One region of the Paraburkholderia sp. FT54 genome, then DNA from elsewhere that is predicted to be linked to it. Evidence: riboswitches for the same ligand, from Rfam matches in the RefSeq annotation. Region 1 holds a riboswitch; each other region holds the start of a gene.
The links. A riboswitch is a leader RNA that binds a small molecule or an ion and turns the genes downstream of it on or off. The one in region 1 is predicted to bind manganese.
Positions count from the first base shown of each region.

Region 2: it holds a riboswitch for manganese, as region 1 does, so the genes downstream of both, RI103_RS20075 (TMEM165/GDT1 family protein) here and RI103_RS09840 (TMEM165/GDT1 family protein) in region 1, are expected to answer to the same signal.
Region 3: it holds a riboswitch for manganese, as region 1 does, so the genes downstream of both, RI103_RS00370 (sodium:calcium antiporter) here and RI103_RS09840 (TMEM165/GDT1 family protein) in region 1, are expected to answer to the same signal.
Region 4: it holds a riboswitch for manganese, as region 1 does, so the genes downstream of both, mntP (manganese efflux pump MntP) here and RI103_RS09840 (TMEM165/GDT1 family protein) in region 1, are expected to answer to the same signal.

Region 1 is NZ_CP134195.1:2,093,467-2,096,672, reverse strand. It holds gene ilvD (dihydroxy-acid dehydratase) at 1-476, opposite strand, end outside; yybP-ykoY riboswitch at 1,076-1,239, shown strand; gene RI103_RS09840 (TMEM165/GDT1 family protein) at 1,268-1,858, shown strand; gene RI103_RS09835 (hypothetical protein) at 2,121-2,312, shown strand; gene RI103_RS09830 (hypothetical protein) at 2,675-2,902, shown strand; gene RI103_RS09825 (GFA family protein) at 3,043-3,206, opposite strand, start outside.
Region 2 is NZ_CP134196.1:164,346-167,551, forward strand. It holds gene RI103_RS20070 (glycine zipper 2TM domain-containing protein) at 115-807, opposite strand; gene RI103_RS20075 (TMEM165/GDT1 family protein) at 1,037-1,627, opposite strand; yybP-ykoY riboswitch at 1,643-1,823, opposite strand; partial or broken gene RI103_RS20080 (DUF1289 domain-containing protein) at 1,891-2,110, opposite strand; gene dmeF (CDF family Co(II)/Ni(II) efflux transporter DmeF) at 2,114-3,206, opposite strand, start outside.
Region 3 is NZ_CP134195.1:88,127-91,332, forward strand. It holds gene RI103_RS00355 (c-type cytochrome) at 1-36, opposite strand, end outside; tRNA gene RI103_RS00360 (tRNA-Arg) at 311-386, shown strand; gene RI103_RS00365 (outer membrane beta-barrel protein) at 782-1,303, shown strand; yybP-ykoY riboswitch at 1,404-1,572, shown strand; gene RI103_RS00370 (sodium:calcium antiporter) at 1,655-2,665, shown strand; gene RI103_RS00375 (HAD family hydrolase) at 2,746-3,206, opposite strand, start outside.
Region 4 is NZ_CP134196.1:2,643,256-2,646,461, forward strand. It holds gene RI103_RS31505 (potassium transporter Kup) at 1-1,073, opposite strand, end outside; yybP-ykoY riboswitch at 1,464-1,629, shown strand; gene mntP (manganese efflux pump MntP) at 1,640-2,209, shown strand; gene RI103_RS31515 (pyrimidine/purine nucleoside phosphorylase) at 2,358-2,678, shown strand; gene RI103_RS31520 (hypothetical protein) at 2,807-3,178, opposite strand.

The DNA.
Region 1 (3,206 bases):
CCATCGGTCGGCGATTTGACCTTGCCCGCTTCCATCGGACCACCGGAGACGAAGACGACGGGGATGTTCAGGCGCATGGCGGCCATCAGCATGCCCGGCGTGATCTTGTCGCAGTTGGAGATGCAGACCATGGCGTCGGCGCAGTGCGCGTTGACCATGTATTCCACCGAGTCGGCAATCAGTTCGCGCGAGGGCAGCGAATACAGCATGCCGCCGTGACCCATGGCGATGCCGTCATCCACGGCGATGGTGTTGAATTCCTTGGCGACACCGCCGGCCGCTTCGATCTCTCTCGCCACCAGCGCGCCCAGGTCGCGCAGATGCACATGGCCCGGCACGAACTGCGTGAACGAGTTCACCACCGCAATAATGGGCTTGCCGAAATCACCGTCCTTCATTCCGGTGGCGCGCCACAAGGCGCGGGCGCCGGCCATGTTGCGGCCATGGGTCGAAGTTCGCGATCGATAGTCAGGCATCTGTGTCCTCAGGTATTGGGGTCGTCAAGACTGGAATTGTGCCCAGGCCGGCAAGCACCGTTACGGATGGTGACGGCGCACCGAGTGCCGCCAGTGGCTCGCAATGGCGCGCGCGTGCGGCTGGGAAGGTACGAATAGTGCGAGAGGACACTTAAGACGTCCAATATATTTTTTCGGTGGAATTAGGTCGCAAAAGATATTAGTTGGCCGTCGTTCGAGGCGGACAAGCGGCGTGAAGATTTCCTTGAAACGATGTCCGCCGCGATTGAGACTGCGGGGAAGCTGCACCAATGACGCTCATCGGTGTCAACCCGAAATGGAAATGTCGGCGCGGACGCGTTGCCACGAACATCGTCAATCCTGTTGAGGAATGCGCGCGACTTTCGAGTTCTTGTTCCCTGCGGAATGGCGGCGTCCACTACAGTCGCGTATAAGAACGTTGTGTAGAACGGTCGCCTCGATCGTCGTCGCGCCAATGTGTGCCCTTGCCGGCCTCCTCTCCTGGATTCCGCGTTCGTGGCTCCGCGCAGATCCTGCTCATCGCGCCGCCTGTCGGAAAGCTGACGATTTGCGTCACTCTGTCAGGACACTGTAGAATCGCGCAACTCATTGGGGAGTAGCCGCCTCGACCGCAATGATCGAGGGTGCCCGTCAACATACTTGGGGGTCGACAGACCGCCATGGCGTGCACAGCACGATGCCTGGCAAGACCGATGACTCGCATTCCGACCTGACCGGGTCGCCGGAATGCGCGTCATCGTGTACTTATCGCGCGGCCCGGCCTACAAACCATGCAATCGTTCCTCGTTTCGACCAGTGTGGTCGGCCTAGCCGAAATAGGCGACAAGACCCAGCTGCTGTCCCTGGTGCTGGCCGCCAGGTATCGCAAGCCCATTCCGATCATTCTCGGCGTGTTCGCCGCGACGCTCGTCAATCATGCTGCGTCCGGCGCGTTGGGCGCGTGGCTTGCCAGCGTACTGAGTCCCACGGTCCTGAACTGGGCCGTCGTCGCATCGTTTGCCGTCATGGCCGTCTGGATTCTGATCCCCGACAAGCTCGACGGGGCCGAGGCGGTTTCGACCACGCATCCGATGGGGGTGTTCGGCACCACGGCGCTGACGTTTTTCCTCGCGGAGATGGGTGACAAGACGCAGGTTGTGACGATCGCCCTGGCCGCGCGATTTCACGAGTTTTTCGGGGTGGTCGCCGGCACCACGCTTGGCATGATGTTGGCAAACGTGCCCGTCATCTACCTGGGACACAAGTTCGCCGACCGCCTGCCAACCAAGGCGGTCCACATTCTGGCCGCTGTCATCTTCGTTGTCCTCGGCGGCCTCGCTCTCAGGACGGCGCTGTATCCGCACGAGCATCCGCTGTTCTAGTTCGAAGTACGTTCAAGGCGCGTGGCGTCCGCGCTCGCTCCGGGACGCACTCAAACATCGCAGGGTCGACCTCATCCACTTCCGCAGCGTATGGCACCCAGGCTGCGCATAGCCGACAACCGTGTCGCCGTTTCGCACTCGAGAAAAATGGGCCCTGGCCGTTCAGCTTTTGACCTTTGTAAAGGAAAGCGTGCTTGCACCGGGCGATGGGTATACAGTCGGTAGATGGGTCGCGCTCAGTGCCCCTCGTTCTGGAATCATCATGCGATCACAAATCAAAACTGCACCACGTACGGCCGGCAATGTGAGCGAGTATGCTCTGTCGCGTCAGGCCCAGGCACTCTCGCTCGAACAGGCGGATCGTGCACGGGAGGAAATACGACGCGTCAACGACGCCCGCATTGATTCGAAAGCAAGCAAATGGCGTTATTCAGCGGCGTTGGCAGAGAGTTGACGCCGAGGTTCAGACTCTCATCCACTCGATAACCATGCAGCCTTTGGCCTTCCGACACGCGGCCGTTCCAGATCTGCACGCTTGATCATAAGACCGGAGAGAGAATGGCGGCGCTGGCCGCTCGCTCTACGAAGGCGTTTCTGTATCGTTCTGTCCGAATCGTCTCTCGCCGCCTTTCGTTGCTGAGGTCGCCGCAACGCAACTAGTCCGGACGTCGGTGTTAGCGGGAGTTCGTGTGCGAGAAATATCGGACACGCAAAGAGGACCCGTGCCCGAACCACGAATGCGCCCCGTTCCCGACGCTATGGGACGGATGCCGACATCCCGTTGATGAGCCCGTTCTTTATCGGCAGGAGAAAATCATGAATGGTGACCAGGCCAATACGCAACATCAGCTTGAAAAAGATCTGACTCATCTCGAACACATATTCCCGCAACTCGTCGCCAATAGTGTGCTCGGACTCGTCTATTGGCGCCAGCGTATGACAGCACTTGAAACGGCGCAGACATCGCTTCCCGTTGTTGCCGGGAGAGCGACGCGCCTGCGGTTCATGTTTGATCAGATAGACGGCGGGATCGCCCGCCTTTAAAGCAACGTACACAGTGATTGATCGGCAGCCGTTGCATGGGCTTGCCGTGATCGAATAACCTCTTGCCACGCAGTCAACGCTGCCAGCGGCGCAACGCCTCGCGCGATATTTGTTCCGGCATTCCGCCACCGCTACGTTCGTTACTCGTCCGCCGTGGGTCTGTCTTCGTTATATTCCGCGCGCACACCGGCGGGCAGCCATGGCTCCTTGTGACAACACCAAAGCTCGTAGCTCGGCTCATACAGGCCGACCCGGTCGAAGCCACCCAGCGGAAGGTCCAATTCGTCGCTGTCGAGATATTCCA
Region 2 (3,206 bases), on a different replicon from region 1:
AAACAATGGCGAACGACGCGGATTTTAGGGCTGGCGCGCGGAAGCAGGTGCGGCGGAAATGTCAAAACTGTATCCGGCAGTAACCCGCTGTGATGCTGCCGGTACCGACCATGCCTACGACGCGGTCAGGGAGTCGCCCGAGACACGGACACGTTCACCGACCTGAACATGAGGCTGTGTCGTGTAGGTGAAATTCCGGTAGCTGCCGTCCTGCATTCTGACCTGCACCTGGTAGGTCGTAGACTTGCGCACCGCATGCTCGATGCCATTGCCCGCAAACCCGCCACCGACCGCGCCAGCAATCGTTGCCAGAACGCGACCGCGTCCTCCACCGACCTGATTTCCCAACAGCCCGCCAGCGACAGCGCCGCCTACGGCTCCGAGCCCCGTCGTCGGCTCGGGGTCCTGGACAGCGTTGACGGCGACAACCTCCCCGGCATTCGGGTCAACTGCTACTGGCCTTGGAGCGGGTTGAGCCTGACTTTGATAGGTATCGTTGTTCGCATACCTCGGAGCCTGCTCAACCGGAGCGCTACGGTGATGATGGACGCGCGGCTGGGCTGGCGCCTCCTGCGTCGCACGTTGTTCAACGTACTGTTGCGGCGACGTGACCGGCGCGCTGGCGAGCGGGGCGACCGCCGCAGCAGCTTGCGTCGGAGGCGCCGTAACAGCTCGTGAAGTGGGCAGCATTCCGGTCATCGCCGCGATACCGGTCGCGCTGGCGAGGATAACGGCCACGGCCGCACTCGCGACCAGGGGATGGATGCGACCGCGCGGCGGCATGTTCGAGGCAACGTTCGTGTTCATTGCGAGCTCCACAGGGATGTGCCTTCAATAACGTCACAGCAGCGAGGATGGTGCACCCGCAAGCACAATGCTTTGTAAGCATTTGTACCGTCCTGGCCTCGCAATCCGGCGCGCCTGAAAGCTCAGACGCCCCCAGAGCGTGACAGTGACGATGGAAGTGCCGCGCGTCAGTTGGTTAGGCTCGAAGCTCAGGCGACGCCGGAATATGTGCCTCCACGCAGCCGTCCGGTTAAAACACTGGATGCGCAGCCGGATAAAGCGCCGTTCTCAGAGCCAATCCGCCGAGCACGACAAAGATAATCGCCGCAAGAATGTGAACAGCTCTTGTCGGCAGACGGTCGGCAAACTTGTGCCTAAGGTAGATGACCGGTACGTTCGCCAGCATCATGCCCAGCGTTGTTCCCGCGACTACGCCGAAGAACTCGTGAAAGCGCGCGGCCAATGCGATGGTGACGATTTGAGTCTTGTCACCCATTTCGGCGAGAAAGAATGTGAGCGCCGTCGTACCGAAGACGCCCATCGAGTTTTTCGTCAATACCGCATCGGCGTCGTCCAGCTTGTCCGGAATGAGAATCCACACTGCCATCACCGCGAATGACGCGACGACTGCCCAGTTCAGGATGCCTGGGCTTAAAACACTCGCAAGCCAGGGCCAAAGCGCACCGGATGCGGCATGGTTGATGAGTGTCGCGACAAGCACACCAAGGATGATGGGAATGGGCTTGCGATATCGTGCAGCCAGCACCAGAGACAGAAGTTGGGTTTTGTCGCCGATTTCGGCGAGGCCGACCACACTGGTTGAAACAAGGAAGGATTGCATGGGTTGTGAGAGCCGAGTCGCGCCGTAAGAACGCGATGACGCGCATTCCGGCGACGCGGCCAGGTCGGAATGCGTGTCATCGGTCTTGCCAGGCATTTAGCTACGCACGCCATAGCGGGTCTTTCGACTCGCCAAGTATGTTGACGTGCGCCCTCGAACATCGCGTTCGAGGCGGCTACTCCCCAATGAGCGGGTGCGCTTCTATCGCGCTAGGTGTTACAGAAACAAGTCGCCAGAATGAAGCGGCGGCGCTCCCCATCGATTCAGGTGTCCTGCGTTCGCGGCTGTTCGGACGATAACACTGGAGAATCGCGCTGCAACTTGGCCTCGCGCCGCGCCCGGTCGTTAATCACCTGGTGGCGCCGGTAGTCAGTCATCTTCTTCCACGCCCGAATTTCATCGAGTGTGCGAAAAAGACCCGACGCACAATTTGGTCTTCCCATCGAAGGCACAGACATCGATGCACGGCGACTTGACCGCCATGGGTCAGGCTGCCGCGTATGAAGGTCGCACTTCAACGGTGACATGCGACAGCCCCTTGAAGCGCCTGAGCACTGCGTGATAGAAGCGGGAGTCGCGCTGCGACTCACTCGTCGCCACTGACACCACGGCACTCATATGACCAGGACCCACCCGCCACACGTGCAGGTCGACAACCTTGTCGCCACGGTCCTCGATAGCGTTCCGGACGTTCTCGGCCATGCGCCGGTCGGGATTCATATCGAGCAGGATTGCACCGGTGTCCCGCATCAAGCCGTACGACCAGTTTGCAATCACCAGCGCACCGATGACCCCTGCGAGCGGGTCCATCCAGAGCCAGCCAAATGCACGTGCCAGCAGGAGACCGATGATAGCCAGCACGGAGACAGCCGCATCAGCCATCACATGGATGTAGGCCGACCGGATATTGTGGTCCCGGGTCGCCGCTTCATGCGCGTCGTCGTGGTGGTCATGTTCTTCGAATTCGACTTCGTGCTCGCCGTCCGGCATCCGCACGATGGCCTTGAAAGCGTGCGGCTCAGGAATGTCTTCCTTCGATTCCAGATAGGTGCCACGGTCAGCCAGCTCGAATACCTGTTGTGTCCCATCGGGGCGCAGCGTCGTAACGGACACCGCTGAAGCGTCGAGTCGCGAACCCTCAGTCGCCGGCGTAATCCGGAAAACGGGGGGAACCCCATCCTCGAAGATGGAAACGGCAAACACACCGGACGGCGCGAAAATCTTCTGCACCTCGTCTTCATGAGCATGGTCGTCGTGACCATGCCCATGCCCATGCCCGTGTCCGTGGCTATGACCATGGCCATGACCATGGCTATGGCCGTGGTCACCGCCGCTCAGCAGCCACACGCTTACCAGGTTGACCAGCAGGCCGACCACGGCGATAGGAATCGCTTCGCCGAAGTGAATCGGTACCGGCGACATAAAGCGCGAGACTGCCTCGTAGCCAATCAACACCGCAATCATTGCAAGCACGATGGCACTCGAAAACCCTGCGAGGTCGCCGAGCTTGCCGGTACCGAACACGAAGCGGGAGTCCGTGGCATGTTTGCGCGCGTAGGTGTACGCGAGGGCCGCAATC
Region 3 (3,206 bases), 2.0 Mb from region 1:
GGTTTTGATCGGGGCTCCGTGTGGTGCTTCGCTCATGCTTGTCTCGTCTCCGTGGGTATGTGAGCGGTACAGCGTGACGGCAACTTCTTGTTCTTTAATCAGCCAGGACGATTATAGACGCAACATTTCGACGGCGGCGAGGGGCGCGGCGCGGTGTTCAGCAGGCGTTTACCCGCATCGTGAGAGTCGGCCGAAAGGCGCCGGATACCGCCATTGCGGCCGTCCGGTGGACGGTGTGGCCGAAACCGGGTATCCTTCCGGTCTCGCTTTGGCGTCGCATCCGCTCTGGTTGCCGCGCTTTCGTGTTGAAGCGCCCGTAGCTCAATGGATAGAGTACTGCCCTCCGAAGGCAGGGGTTGCTGGTTCGATCCCAGCCGGGCGCACCATAAAGAGTCGATCTCGCTCCAGGGCTTACACAGACAGACAGAAGAATGCGCTGAGCCCTTTTGTCTTTTTACGGTCTCGTCGTGTTCCGACGGACGCCCCCAACATCCGATACTCCCGCGCATAGCTCACCGGCGACCGCCCACGATCTCGTGCACATCGGCGGAATCGTCCTAAAAACGTTCGCCGTATCTGCGCTTCGATTAAGAAATCGGAAGTGTGAGCGTCTGTCAGCGGAAATTTCGCATTGCCGCATCCTATCCGCATAATTAGCATGCATTGGTCTGCAAATTGCATAACGGGTGGATATTCCGGAGCGGTATTTCGACATCCACTTCCCTGATCAATAAAGGTGTTGCGAAAGTATTCGCGCGCCGATTGTTTTATTTCGCAGGTCATGCACAAAATAACCCGGCTGGTTCTAACCGCATCGATCACGATGCTATCCAATTTCGTCCACGCGCAATCAGTGGCTCCTGAAACGGGCGTGAGCGAGTTTGCGGGTCCCTATGTGGGTTTCAAGGTGGGCGTGAATAATTCCGATGCTTCGGGCGTCGTCAACAAATCGTCGCACACCACGGTTTTCCCCGGTTTCACAGCTGGATACAACTTCGATGTCAACCGCTTCGTGCTGGGCGCCGAGGCTTTCGCTGATTTGCATCACGGCTCGGCAACATATAAAGACGGCGGGATCGATGCGAAATTCGGCATGCCGTTCAATCAGTTCATGCCATATGTACGTGCTGGATTGACGACAGACTGGCCGGATGTACGTTTCCACTGGGGTCTAGGCGTCGAATATAAGTTCGCCAAACACGTAAGCGCAGTGGGCGAATGGACAACCGACACCAGCAATCACGACGGCACCAAAAGAACAAATAACAGTTTCACAATCGGCGTGCAATATCACTTCAACTAAACCCGTTCGATTCGCGGCCGAGTGGTTAGCGCTTTAAGCGCCATATTTCAAACGCCTTCGCCGCAACAAGGTTGTTGAAAGCGTCCCTTGCCGTTAGAATCGCCCGGTCACTGGGGAGTAGCCTTCCTTCATCCTTTGAAGGAGAGCGCGTCAACATACTTGACCTGCGGGTCATGGCGCGTTCGACCGGGTCGGTTTGGCGAGACCATTGACGCACTGCTTCGTTCCGGTCGGACGGGGGCGTGCGTCATTGGTTGTCATCTGCGTCCGACCGCGGAGTTGCCCTGTGAAAAATCGTTGCCCCCTCCCAGTCCATCCGCCGCGCCTCTGCGTGTTTGCGGAGCTCCGCGCATGACCGGTCTCCTGTTCGAACTTGCCATCATGCTGGTCATCATTCTGGTGGCGGCCGAACTCTTCACCAATGCGCTCGAGCATCTAGGCGAACGCCTCAAGATCTCCGAAGGCGTGACGGGTTCACTGTTCGCCGCCGTCGGCACCGCGTTGCCCGAGACCCTCGTGCCGCTGCTCGCGATCGCGGGCGGCACGAGCGATAGCGCGGTCAATCAGGAGATCGGCGTCGGCGCGATTCTCGGCGCGCCGCTGATGCTTTCCACCCTCTCCACCTTCCTCATGACGCTCGCAGTTCTCGGCTCGCGCGGCGCGCGCGGCTGGGTTGCGCCGGAACGCACGGGCTTCGCGCGCGACCTCAACTATTTCCTGTGCGCGTTCGTGCTGGCCGCCGCCGCGATGTACGTGCCGCACGACCAGATGATCGTGCGGGCGCTTTTCAGCGTGGCATTGGTCGGCGTCTACGTCACCTATGTGGTGATGACCTTCCGCGCATCCAATCAGTTAGTCGATGCCGGTCACGGCACCGAAGCGCCGGGCAAGATGCTGATCTCGCGCCTCGGTGTGCCGACCAACCTCGCGACCATCGCGGTGCAACTGGCGCTCGCCGTCGCGTTGCTGGTATGGGGCGCGGAAGGCTTCATCCATGGTGTGCGCGGCGTGTCGCAGGTGCTCGGCGTGTCGCCGCTGCTGCTCTCGCTGCTGATCATTCCGATCGCCACCGAGTTGCCGGAGAAGGTCAACAGCATTCTGTGGATTCGCCGCGGCAAGGACACGCTGGCATTCGGCAACATCACCGGTGCAATGGTGTTCCAGGGCACCTTGCTGCCCGCGATCGGTATTCTGCTGACGCCGTGGGTGCCGCGCATCGAAGTGGTGACCGGCATTGTGATCACGCTCGCTGCCGCGGCCTGGCTGCGCATCAACGTGCGCGAGCGCGGCGTGCCGGTCTGGGCGCTGCTGGTTTGCGGCGTGCTGTACGCCGCGTATCTGGCGATTACGCTGACTCGCTAGGCGCGCTGCTCAGCCAGTCACCGCGAACCAGGCGAACATTCGCAGAAGGCCGCTCACCAGCGGCCTTCTGCGTTTCACGCTCAGTTCTTTGCAGGCGTGGTCGACGCCGACACTGCCGTCGTCGCACTGTCCGGCTTGAACACGGTCTTCCAGTCATCTTTCATATCGATGACGAGCCAGCCCTTCGCGCCGGCCTCGTCCAAACCCTTGTCGAGCTTGCCGCTCTTCGCCGCGCGGTCATACGCGTATTCGCGCTCCGCATCCGTGTGATGCACGAGCGCGGCGAGGCGCGGGCCGTCGCCTGCCGAGGTCCATTCGAGCATCGGCGCGTCGCCGTCCGCGTTACCGAACGCCATCACCGGACGTCGGCCGATCACGCGATCGATGGCCAGCGGTTTGGCCGAGCCGTCGACCAGCGTGTCGACCTGCGCGAGGCGCACCAGCGAGACCGCGCCGTTAGTCTGGCCGTACCGGTACTTGACCGTGCTGCCGATCACCTGCTCGGGCGGGATACCGTACATGCGCTGAGCCACGTCGCGGA
Region 4 (3,206 bases), on a different replicon from region 1:
CCTGGCACGTAGATTTGCCCCATCTCTCTTTCCGACGTATAGACGACGTTCATGCGCGGCAGAAAGCCGAGTTGCATCGCCTGCTTCGTCATCGAATACGTACCCGAGATAACGGCCTGCGACGCGATCACGGTCGCGACCGTCGACAGCACGATCATCGGATACAGCGCCCATTGCGGAAACAGTCTGTAGAACGGATTTTGCAGCGCGCCGGGATCGGCAAGCAGCAACGCGCCTTGCCCCAGATAGTTCAGCGCGAGCGCGGGAAACACGAGGCCGAACCACGTCAGCCGGATCGGCCTCGCGCCGAAATGTCCCATATCGGCATACAACGCTTCGGCGCCGGTCAACGACAAAACGACCGCACCCAGCGCAACGAACGCCAACCACCGATGATGCAGGCAGAACGCCAGCCCCGTGAGCGGATTAAGCGCAACGAGAATCGCGGGCGCTCGCATCATGTTGATGACGCCCACGACGGCAAGCACGATGAACCAGAGCACCATCACCGGTCCGAACACAATGCCTATACCGGCCGTGCCGCGCTTCTGCATCAGGAACAGCGTGACCAACGCAACCAGCGTCACGGGAATCACGCAGGTCTTGAGAAACGGCGCGGCGACTTCGAGCCCTTCGACCGCGCTCAGCACCGAGATCGCCGGCGTGATCACGCTGTCGCCGTAAAAGAGCGCCGCACCCATGATGCCGACGCCCAGCAACGTATGGCGCAATCGCGGGCGCGCAACAACGGACGATGCAGCCAACGCCAGCAGCGCCATAATCCCGCCCTCGCCGTGATTGTTCGCGCGCAGAATCAACGTGACGTATTTGAGCGAGACGACGACGATCAGAGACCAGACGATCAGCGACACGATGCCGACCACATTCATCGCGTTGAGCGATAGTCCGTTGACCGGATCGAATACCGTCTGCAGCGTGTACAGCGGGCTGGTGCCGATGTCGCCATACACCACACCCAATGCGACAAGCGCGAGTGCAGGCGTCGCCGGCCGGTGATGCCCGCGCCCGCCGGAATGGCCCACATCGGGCGCGGCGGATACTGACTGGCTCATGTCTCACTCCAGTTTCGCGTTCTCGCGGTGCAACATAGGGCATAGGCCAGTGCACGTGCGGAACCGATTCATGCTTTTATCAGGCCTCGTTTTTTGAGGAGTCGCCTGCGTCCCACGCAACAGTCAGCATCGCGGAAGCAACTTTCGTACGAGGAACGCGCGTCCCATTGCTCTGATGCCGAACACGCATTCGTATGTTCTGATGTTTTGCGTACCTGTCGTCCGCGAACGCGACCTGTCTCTTTTCTGAAGGACGGTGTGCCACTAATTCAACATATACCATCGGCCGTTTGCCACGCTACCGATACGTGAAGTGGCGGCAGATTTATTTCCTGCGCAGACATGCGAGGCCCGGCCCGCATTACATAAACCTTTCGACATGGTATGCTCGCACCTGTCTTTGGGGAGTAGCCGGCTTCTACCCAGAAGCGCCTGCGTCAACATTCTCGGTCGCGCAGACCGTGGTGCAGGTAGCCCTTTGGTTGGCAAGACCATCGACACACCACGCGACCGGTCGGGCGCGGCGGTGTGTCGTGGTTTTCCGCCCGACCTCGAGCCCACTTCTCATGAATCCTGTCGCAACGCTGTTCCTTGCTTTCGCCATGTCCACCGACGCCTTTGCGGCTGCAATCGGCAAAGGCGCCACGCTCAATCGTCCTCACTGGCGTGAGGCTGTCAGGACGGGGCTCATCTTCGGCGCCATCGAAGCCCTGACACCCCTGGTCGGATGGTTCCTCGGCAAAGCTGCAGCCCAATACGTCTCCGCATGGGATCACTGGATCGCGTTCGCGCTGTTGTTGGTCCTCGGCGCCCGCATGGTTCTCAATAGCTTTAGCACCAGGGAAATCGAAGAGACCAAGCAGTCGACTCATTCGTTCTGGTTGCTGGCGCTAACCGGCTTTGCCACGAGTATCGACGCCATGGCAGTCGGCGCGGGCCTTGCCTTCGTCGACGTCAACATCTATTCCACTGCTGCCGCGATCGGCCTCGCCACCATGGCGATGGTCACGATCGGCGTGATGCTCGGCCGTGTGATCGGCCATGTGGCTGGCAGGCGTGCGGAACTGGCGGGTGGCGTGGTGCTGGTCGGCATTGGCAGCACCATCCTGGCTGAACATCTGAAGATCATCGGCTAGACGGTGGTTGGCGGGCGCCCGCTGAGCTTCACCTCGTTCGGGCCAATCGACGGCTGACGCCGTCGGCCGCCTGTATCATGGCGGGTTTGCGCGCGACCTGAAGTCCACGCAAATGCATCCATTCACGACAACCAAAAGGAAGATTGCCATGACGGCCGCAACGCAATTCGATCAGGTTTCCATTGTTAAACGAGCCAACGTCTACTTCGACGGCAAGTGTGTCTCTCACACCGTTCTCTTCGCCGACGGCACGCGCAAAACGCTTGGTGTGATCCTGCCCGGCGCGCTCAACTTTGGCACCGACGCGCCGGAACTCATGGAGGTGCAGGCCGGACAATGCCGCATCCGCCTCGCAGGCAGTGACGAGTGGAAGACATATAGCGCGGGCGAGTCGTTCTCGGTGCCCGGCAAAAGCCGCTTCGATATCGACGTGATCGAAACGCTCGACTACGTCTGCAGCTATCTGTAAAACGTATCGCGTCGCACGACATGGGTACGGCACGCGCATTCAGGACACGTCATTGATGATTGCCGGTTGGGCGCGAGCAACAACCCAACCGGTGAAGGGACGATGATGAATTGAAGAGTCCGTCGAGATCAACGGCGTTTCATCTTGATCACACGCGAAATCTGACCAAGCGTGAAGCCAGTGTTCTCCACGTACTTCGCATAGTCGACCGGAGCAGTAAACGATGCCTCGGTGACGTACTCGCCCATGTAACGGAATCGGTCAGTTGCCGTGCGTACAAAAACAGGCAGCGGGTCGGTCTGTCGCGCGAGCGTTCGGCCGGCCGCACGTGCGGCGGCGCTGCCATCGCACACGATCACATCCGGGGCATACGGGTTGAGATCCTGACGCAATCGCGCGGCAACGACCTTTCCGCCCTTCACGGGCAAGAATGCCTGTTTGCATCCTCCTGTCACCCGATGAATGTCTTCCCGAGAATACTCTTTTCCAATATCAAACATGATTTTTCTCCCAAGAATGACGCCTGGC